2 regions of the Caldimonas sp. KR1-144 genome follow, and region 1 is predicted to be linked to the other one. Evidence: riboswitches for the same ligand, from Rfam matches in the RefSeq annotation. Region 1 holds a riboswitch; the other holds the start of a gene.
The links. Region 1 has a riboswitch for S-adenosylhomocysteine ahead of metH (methionine synthase). Riboswitches for the same ligand answer to the same signal wherever they lie in the genome.
Positions count from the first base shown of each region.

Region 2: linked by a shared signal. The riboswitch ahead of ahcY (adenosylhomocysteinase) and the one ahead of metH (methionine synthase) in region 1 are both predicted to bind S-adenosylhomocysteine.

Region 1 covers NZ_JBMSEE010000008.1:67,133-71,839, reverse strand. The annotation lists gene metH (methionine synthase) at 1-1,917, opposite strand, end outside; S-adenosyl-L-homocysteine riboswitch at 2,000-2,089, opposite strand; gene ACO2TI_RS17990 (hypothetical protein) at 2,190-2,732, shown strand; gene ACO2TI_RS17985 (homocysteine S-methyltransferase family protein) at 2,734-3,807, opposite strand; gene ACO2TI_RS17980 (BTH_I0359 family protein) at 3,867-4,148, opposite strand; gene ACO2TI_RS17975 (DUF3108 domain-containing protein) at 4,235-4,707, opposite strand, start outside.
Region 2 covers NZ_JBMSEE010000003.1:319,930-324,636, reverse strand. The annotation lists gene ACO2TI_RS09460 (TlyA family RNA methyltransferase) at 1-255, opposite strand, end outside; gene ACO2TI_RS09455 (VOC family protein) at 257-649, opposite strand; gene ahcY (adenosylhomocysteinase) at 664-2,094, opposite strand; S-adenosyl-L-homocysteine riboswitch at 2,121-2,217, opposite strand; gene ACO2TI_RS09445 (peptide chain release factor 3) at 2,990-4,627, shown strand; gene ACO2TI_RS09440 (YbfB/YjiJ family MFS transporter) at 4,627-4,707, shown strand, end outside.

The DNA of each region.
Region 1 (4,707 bases):
GGTCTGGAAGAACGGGCCCCAGTCGATGCAGGCCGCGAGCTCGGCAAGGTCGTAGTTGCGGAACACGCGTCGGCCGAGGAACTTGGGCGCGACCGGGCGGTACGCGGACCAGTCGATCGGCGTCTTGTTCGCCCGCGCGGCCGCCAGCGTGACCAGCGGCGTGGCCTTCTTGTTCGCATGCTGCTCGCGCACGCGCACGTAGTCGGCGGTGAGCTCGTCGATGAACTTGGCCGCGCGGTCGTCCGACAGCAGCTCCGAGCACACGCCCACGCTGCGCGAGGCATCGGGCACGTAGACCACCGGGCCTTCGTAGTGCGGCGCGATCTTCACCGCGGTGTGCACGCGGCTGGTGGTGGCGCCGCCGATGAGCAGCGGGATCTTCTTGATGCGGAAGTAGTCGTCGCGCTGCATCTCGGCCGCGACGTGCTGCATCTCCTCGAGGCTGGGCGTGATCAGGCCCGACAGGCCGACGATGTCCGCGCCTTCCACCTTCGCCTTGGCGAGGATGTCCTGGCACGGGACCATCACGCCCATGTTCACGACCTCGTAGTTGTTGCACTGGAGCACGACGGTGACGATGTTCTTGCCGATGTCGTGCACGTCGCCCTTGACGGTCGCGATGACGATCTTGCCCTTGCTGCGCACGTCGTCGCCGGCGGCGGCCATCTGACGCTTCTCTTCCTCGATGTAGGGCACGAGGTGAGCCACGGCCTGCTTCATCACGCGCGCCGACTTCACCACCTGCGGCAGGAACATCTTGCCGGCGCCGAACAGGTCGCCGACGATGTTCATGCCGCTCATCAGCGGCCCTTCGATCACGTGCAGCGGGCGTCCGCCGCCGGCCTTGATGGCCTGCCAGCACTCCTCGGTGTCCTCGACGATGAAGTCGGTGATGCCGTGCACCAGGGCGTGCGAGAGGCGCTCCTGCACCGTGCCGGCGCGCCACGCAAGGCGCGCGCTGTCGTCCTTGGCCGCGCCCTTCACGGCCTCGGCGACTTCGAGCAGGCGCTCGGTGGCGTCGGGCCGCCGGTTGAGCACGACGTCTTCCACGCGCTCGCGCAGCTCGGCGTCGAGATCGTCGTAGACGCCGATCATCCCGGCATTGACGATGCCCATGTCCATGCCGGCCTGGATCGCGTGGTACAGGAACACGGTGTGGATCGCCTCGCGCACCGGCTCGTTGCCGCGGAAGCTGAAGCTCACGTTCGAGACGCCGCCCGAGACCTTGGCGCCCGGCAGGTTCTTCTTGATCCAGCGGGTCGCCTCGATGAAGTCGACCGCGTAGTTCGCGTGCTCCTCGATGCCGGTGGCGATCGCGAAGATGTTGGGGTCGAAGATGATGTCCTCGGGCGGAAAGCCGACCTCGTCGACGAGGATGCGGTAGGCGCGCTCGCAGATCTCGGTCTTGCGCGCGAAGGTGTCGGCCTGGCCCTGCTCGTCGAAGGCCATCACCACGGTGGCCGCGCCGTAGCGGCGGATCAGCTTGGCCTGGCGCTTGAATTCCTCGACGCCCTCCTTCATGGAGATCGAGTTGACGATGCCCTTGCCCTGGATGCACTTCAGGCCCGCCTCGATCACCGACCACTTCGACGAGTCGATCATGATCGGCACGCGCGCGATCTCGGGCTCGGAGGCGATCAGGTTCAGGAAGCGCACCATCGCCGCCTGTGAATCCAGCATCGCCTCGTCCATGTTGACGTCGATGACCTGCGCGCCGTTTTCCACTTGCTGGCGCGCGACCGCCAGCGCATCCTCGTAGCGACCTTCGAGGATCATGCGCGCGAAGGCCTTGGAGCCGGTGACGTTGGTGCGCTCGCCGATGTTGACGAACAGCGTGCCCTCGCCGATGGCCACGGGCTCGAGCCCGGAAAGGCGCATCGGTGGCACTTGGGTGAGAACGGAATCGGCAGCGCTCATATCGGCATTCGGCCATTCGGCCGTTCGGCAATGGGCCCGACATCGGCGGCTGCGGCCCACCCGCAGCCCGTCGCGACGACGGCAGGGGTGAGCGCCGTTGCGTCGGCCGCGGGCGGGCCGCGGCCGTCTCGAGCCTGGCGGGCACGCGCCCGTCGCAACGCTCCTCGAGGGATACGGGATTGTACGGGGGCACGGTTTACAAAGAATTGCCTCCCACGCCTTGCGTGGCGGGCCTCGCGCGGTTGCAATGCCCGCCGCAACCTGCTCGTCCCATGAACAAGAACCGACTCGCCCTTGTCACCGTCTCGGCCCTGTGGCTCGCGGCCTGCGCCACCGCCCCGTCGCCGAAGCCCGGCACGCCGGGCGCGCCGGCGCCCACGCCATCGACCTCGCCGTTCGGCGGCCTGTTCGGCTACGGCCTGTCGCCAGCGCTCGAGGCCCAGCGCAAGCGCCTGAAGGACGCGCTGGGCGGCACGCCGGTGGTGATCGAGGCGATGAGCGACAAGACGCTGCGCGTCGAGGTGCCGATGAAGTTCTCGTTCGATGCCGGCCGCGCGAGCGTCAAGCCCGCGCTCGCCGCCGCGCTCGACCAGCTGGCGATCGGCTTCAAACCCTATGCCGCCAGCACCGAGCTGCGCATCGGCGCACCGGCGGACGAGACCGGCCCCGCGGCGCTGGGCGACCAGCGCGCGGCCGCGGTGAAGCAGCACCTGCTGGTCAAGGGCATCGTCGGCTCGCGCATCGTCAGCGCGGCGCGCGGCACGGCGTTCGGCGTCGAGATCGTGATCTCGGACCGCCCCGCCGGCTCGAACTGACTCAGGCCGCCTGCGCCAATCCGCTCAGCCAGCGCTCCTCGCGCACCCGCGGCCGGTAGGCGCTCACGCGCTTGGCGATCTCGGCGATGTGCTCCGGCGTCGTGCCGCAGCAGCCGCCGGCGATGTTGAGCATGCCGCTCTTCGCGAACTCCTCGACCAGCGCGCCGGTCACCGGCGGCGTCTCGTCGAAGCCGGTGTCGCTCATCGGGTTGGGCAGGCCGGCGTTCGGGTAGCAGGAGATCCAGGTGTCGCCCGCGGCCTTGTGCAGCTCCTCGAGATAGGGCCGCATCAGCGCGGCGCCCAGCGCGCAGTTCAGGCCCACCGCGATCGGCTGCGCGTGGCGCACGGAGTGCCAGAACGCGGTCACCGTCTGGCCGCTGAGGATGCGTCCCGACGCGTCGGTCACGGTACCCGAGATGATGATCGGGAGGCGCTCGCCGGTCTCTTCGAACAGCTCGTCGATCGCGACGATCGCCGCCTTGGCGTTGAGCGTGTCGAAGATCGTCTCGACCAGGAACAGGTCGCAGCCGCCGTCGAGCAGGCCGCGGCCCTGCTCCTTGTAGGCCTCGCGCAAGGTGTCGAAGTCGACATTGCGCGCGCCGGGGTCGTTGACGTCCGGGCTGATGCTCGCGGTGCGCGGCGTCGGTCCGAACGCGCCGGCGACGAAGCGCGGCTTGTCGGGCGTGGAGAATTTGTCGCAGGCCGCGCGCGCGATCTTGGCGGCCTCGACGTTCATCTCGTAGGCCAGCGATTCGAGGCCGTAGTCCTCCTGCGCGACCGAGGTCGCGCCGAAGGTGTTGGTCTCGATGATGTCGGCGCCGGCCGCCAGGTAGTGCTCGTGGATCTCGCGGATCACGTCCGGGCGCGTGAACTGCAGGAGCTCGTTGTTGCCCTTGAGGTCCTTGGGGTGGTCCTTGAAGCGCTCGCCGCGGTAGTCGGCCTCGCCGAGCTTGTAGCGCTGGATCATCGTGCCCATCGCGCCGTCGAGCACGAGGATGCGCTGCGCAAGCAGCTCGGGCAGGCGCGCAGCGCGCGTGAACGGGGCCGATTTGGCGGCAATGGGGCGGGCAGTCATGCCCGGATTGTAGAAAGCGGCCCTTGGGCCGCTTTCGGTTCGGGACATTCAGCCAAGCGTCAGTGCAGCACCACCGGCTGGGTCGCCAGCGTCGTGAAGCGCGCCAGGAAGGCGTCGATGTCGTCTTCGCTCGGCTCGGTCTCGATGAGCTTCTCGACACCGAGCTTGAACTGCTCGGCCATCGCTCCTTCGAGGAACAGCTCCTTGCGAGCGTGCTTGTCGACGATTTCGTAGCCGCCGCGCGTGAGCGCGGGCACGCCCTCGGCCGGCGCGATCTCGCCTTCGGCGGCGATCTCGATCTGCACGACCGCGAAATGGTCCGAGTTGTAGAGCATCAGCATTCGGTGGAACTCCTGTTGCTGGGAGTTGAGGGCCCCGCAGCAAGTTTCAAGCCCATGGTCGAACGGTGCCGCGGTCCGGGGGGTCGTCAGGAGGCCCCGGCGTCGCGCAGCAGCTCCAGGGCGTCGCCAGAGCCGTCGGTCAGGCGCGCGCGCACCGGCAGGAAGCCGCTGCCCGGGTCGAGCCAGAACTCGGCGCGCGTGCCGTGCGGCGAGGTGGGCTCGCGCAGGAACTTGAGCGAATCGACGATCCGCCCGTCGGCCGTGCGCACCGCTTCGCGCCCGAGGTAGCGGATGGTCCACACGTCGCCGTCGCCGCGCGCGCCGACCACGTAGGCCTGCACTTGCTCGCCGGTGGCCGGCGCGCGCGTCCAGGCGCCGGCCACCGCGGCGAGCTGCACCATGACGCTCAGGCGGTCCTGCGTGCCGGCCAGGATGGGCAACTCCCACGACGGCCCGGAGAAGCTGATCTGGCCGCGCCCGCGCTGGAAGTTGGCGGCCTGTTCCGACTTGCTGATGCGCTTGTCGGTGAAGCGCAGCGGCGCCAGCCCGGCGCGGTCGA
Region 2 (4,707 bases), on a different contig from region 1:
GCAGACGCGACCGGTCACGTCGAGCCCGGTGCGCGCCAGCGCGCCGTCGAGCTTGAGGCCGCCGCGCGAGACCCAGCGCGCCTCGGCGTCGTCGAGCAGGCGCAGCGGCGCGTGCGCCGGCAGCTCGTCGCCGTTCTTGGCCACGCGCTGCCAGCGCCCGCCTGCCTCCCACTCGACGCCGGCGGCGATCAGCCGCTGCGCCTGCGAGCGCGAGGCCGCGAGGCCGCGTTCGACGAGCAGCTGGTCGGCGCGCATCTCAACGTCGCTCCAGCGTCTGCGGTGGCGGCAGCGAGACCGCGACGACGTAGCCGTCCGGGTCCTCGAAGCAGCGCGCGCAAGCGCTCCAGTAGGGGTTGTGCGGGGCGACCTCGCGCGCGCCCGCGTCCAGCAGACGGCGGGCGCAGGCGTGAAGCGAGGCTTCGTCGTCGACGTAGAACACGAGCAGGTGCTCCGGGGTCGGTGCGCGCGGCGCGGCGACGCCATGTTCGCGCACGAACTCGATCTGCCAGCGCTCGCCGGCGCGGCCGAGGATCAGGCCGTCGAAGCCCTGGTGGTCCTCGAAGCGGCCGACGACCTCGCAGCCGAGCGCCGTGTAGAAGCGCTCGAGGGCCGCGAGATCGTTGGTCGGGCGCGCGCTGCGCAGGCGCACGGCGTCGTCGTCGCTCAGTAGCGGTAGGTGTCCGGCTTGTACGGACCCTGCTTGGGCACGCCGATGTAGGCGGCCTGTTCGTCGGTCAGCTCGGTGAGCTGGGCGCCGAGCTTCTTGAGCTGCAGCCGCGCGACCTTCTCGTCGAGGTGCTTGGGCAGCACGTAGACCTTGCCGATGTCGTAGCTGTCCGGATGGGCGTACAGCTCGATCTGCGCGATGGTCTGGTTGGCGAAACTCGACGACATCACATAGCTCGGGTGGCCGGTGGCGCAGCCCAGGTTCACCAGGCGGCCCTTGGCGAGCAGGATGATGCGCTTGCCGTCCGGGAAGATCACGTGGTCGACCTGCGGCTTGATCTCCTCCCACTGGCACTTGGCCTCGAGCTGGGCGACCTGGATCTCGTTGTCGAAGTGGCCGATGTTGCAGACGATGGCCTGGTCCTTCATCGCGGCCATGTGCTCGTAGGTGATGACGTCGCGGTTGCCGGTGGTCGTCACGAAGATGTCGGCCTTGTCGGCGGCGTACTCCATCGTCACGACGCGATAGCCCTCCATCGCGGCCTGCAGCGCATTGATCGGGTCGATCTCGGTGACCCAGACCTGCGCCGACAGCGCGCGCAGCGCCTGGGCCGAGCCCTTGCCCACGTCGCCGTAGCCGCAGACCACGGCGACCTTGCCGGCGATCATCACGTCGGTCGCGCGCTTGATGCCGTCGACCAGCGACTCGCGGCAGCCGTAGAGGTTGTCGAACTTGCTCTTGGTGACGCTGTCGTTGACGTTGATCGCGCGGAACATCAGCGTGCCCTTGGCCGACATCTCCTTCAGGCGATGCACGCCGGTGGTGGTCTCCTCGGTCACGCCGATGATCTGGGCGCTCTTGCGCGAATACCAGGTCGCGTCCTCGGCGAGCTTGGCCTTGATCGCGGCGAACAGCACGCGCTCCTCCTCGCTGCCCGGGTTGGCCAGCACGGCCGGGTTCTTCTCGGCCTGCTTGCCCAGGTGCATCAGCAGCGTCGCGTCGCCGCCGTCGTCGAGGATCATGTTCGGGCCTTCGGCCTCGCTGCCCTTGGGGCCGAAGTCGAAGATGCGGTGCGTGTAGTCCCAGTAGTCGGCCAGCGACTCGCCCTTGTAGGCAAACACCGGCGTGCCGACGGCGGCCAGCGCGGCGGCGGCGTGGTCCTGGGTCGAGAAGATGTTGCACGAGGCCCAGCGCACCTGCGCGCCGAGCGCCTGCAGCGTCTCGACCAGCACCGCGGTCTGGATCGTCATGTGCAGCGAGCCGGTGATGCGCGCGCCCTTGAGCGGCTGGCTCTTCGCGAACTCCTCGCGGATCGCCATCAGGCCGGGCATCTCGGTCTCGGCGATCTTGATTTCCTTGCGACCCCAGTCGGCCAGCGACAGGTCGGCGACCACGTGGTCTTGGGCGGGCTTCAGAACAGCGCTCATCTCGCGCACTCCTTGTTTGAAAAGGGGGTGGGCGAGCGCCGTTGGAACCGGTGAGGCCACCCGGCGGGGGCCCGCTTCGAGCCTGGCGCGGTGGGGGGCCGCGTCGCAACGCTCCTCGAAGCGGGGTGGATTTTAGCGGGTTGTGTTTGTTGGGGGCCTGCGGGGGATGCCGCTCTGCGGGAGTGGTGTCGTCTCTGCGAGGCTCGATGCCGGGATTTCGCCTCGGCGGGCGACCTACTTTCTTTGCTTCGCCAAAGAAAGTAGGCAAAGAAAGGCGACCCCCGATCCGGCGCCCGCGGCGTTGCCGCGGGTTCCCTGCGGTGCTCGCTCCAGGGGCGCGCCGCTTAACTCGCTGCACTCACTGCGTTCGTGCGCTCGAACAGTCGCGGCGAGTTTGAGGTTGAAGCGCGCTGGCGCGCGCCGCCCCTTGCGCTGCGCTCCTCGGCGCCTCCTAGGGGGCCCCATCCAGACGGTCGCAGCCCCGCTCGGGGGTGTGTTGCCGTTGCAGTTGCCGTTGGGCCCCCTCGATGGCGCCGAGGAGCGCAGCGAAGCGGGCGGCGCGCGCCAGCGCGCCTCGACTTCTGACTCGCCGCTTTGTTCGAGCGCAGTGAGCGCAGCGAACGCAGCGAGTTATGCGGCGCGCCCGCTTCGCGAGCACCGCAGGGCACCCGGCGCAGCCGGGCGCCTGAGCGGGGGTCGCCTTTTCTTTGCCTACTTTCTTTTGGCGAAGCAAAAGAAAGTAGGTGCGCCGCCGGGGCGCACATCCCGGCTCTGCCCCGCAGGGGCAGCTCCAGCCCCCGCAGGCGAGCCAGCCCAACCAAACCAAACCAGCGACAATCCGCCCCTTCCCAAGCGCATCCCCCGCCGGGGCAAACCAGCGCCCCGGAGCCCCCTCGTGACCGACCCCCTGCTGCAAGCCGAGGTGCGCCGCCGCCGCACCTTCGCGATCATTTCCCACCCCGACGCCGGCAAGACCACGCTGACCGAGAAGCTGCTGCTGTTCTCGGGCGCGATCCACATCGCCGGTTCGGTGAAGGCGCGCAAGGCCAGCCGCCATGCGACCTCGGACTGGATGGAAATCGAGAAGCAGCGCGGCATCTCGGTGGCCAGTTCGGTGATGCAGATGCTGTATCGCGACTGCGTCATCAACCTGCTCGACACGCCCGGCCACAAGGATTTCTCCGAAGACACGTACCGCGTGCTGACGGCCGTGGACGCCGCGCTGATGGTGATCGACGCGGCCAACGGCGTCGAGCCGCAGACGCGAAGGCTGATCGAGGTCTGTCGCCAGCGCGACACGCCGATCCTCACCTTCGTCAACAAGATGGACCGCGAGGGCCGCGAGCCGCTCGAGCTGCTCGACGAGATCGAGCAGGAACTGGGCATGCCCTGCGTGCCGATGACCTGGCCGGTCGGCCAGGGCAAGGCCTTCGGCGGCATCGTCGATCTGCGCAAGCAGCAGATGCGCCTGTTCGCCGCCGGCGAGGACAAGCGCAGCGGCGACGACGAGATCGTGCCGCTCGCGCAGGCCGATGCGCTTCGCCAGCGCTTCGGCCACGACTTCGAGCAGGCCGAGTCCAACATCGAGCTGCTGCAGGCCGCCGCGCCGGCGTTCGACGAGGCCGCCTTCGTCGGCGCGAAGCAGACGCCGGTGTTCTTCGGCTCGGGCGTCAACAACTTCGGCGTGCAGGAGGTGCTCGACGCGCTGGTCGACCTGGCGCCGCCGCCGGCCGCGCGCCACGTCACGCAAGAAGGCGGCGAGCAGCGCGAGATCGCGCCCGCGACGCCGGGCTTCTCGGGCGTGGTGTTCAAGGTGCAGGCCAACATGGACCCGTCGCACCGCGACCGCATCGCCTTCGTGCGCGTCAACTCCGGCCGCTACGGCCAGGGCATGAAGCTGCGCGTGCAGCGCACCGCGAAGGAGCTGCGCCCGACCTCGGTGGTGACCTTCCTGTCGCAGCGCCGCGAGGCGGTGGAAGAGGCCTACGCGGGCGACATCATCGGCTTCACGACGCACGGCGGCGTGCAGCTCGGCGACACCATCACCGACGGCGACGCGCCGGCCGCGTTCGGCACCTACACCGGTCTGCCGTTCTTCGCGCCGGAGCTGTTCCAGACCGTCGAGCTCGCGAACCCGATGAAGAGCAAGCAGCTGCAGCAAGGCCTGATGCAGCTCGGCGAGGAGGGCGCGATCCAGGTGTTTCGCCCGCAGACCGGCGGCTCGATGCTGCTGGGCGCCGTCGGCCAGCTGCAGTTCGAGGTGGTGCAGCACCGCCTGAAGGCCGAGTACGGCGTCGAGATCCGGCTGATGCCCTGCCGCTTCACCGGCGCGCGCTGGGTCACCTGCGACGACGCCGCGGCGATGAAGAAATTCCTCGACGAGAACGAGAGCAAGCTCGCACTCGACGCGGCCGACACGCTGGCCTACCTGCTGACCTCGGCCTACGATCTGCGACTGACACAGGAGCGCTATCCGAAGGTGGTGTTCCATCCGCTGCGCGAGCACGCGGGACTGGCGCTTCAGAGCAAGTGATGGAGCGGCAGGCCGGCCGCCGGGCCGCCCCAGGGCCGGCCAGCTCCCTTGGGGGGCAGCGCAGCGGCGAAGCCGCCAGC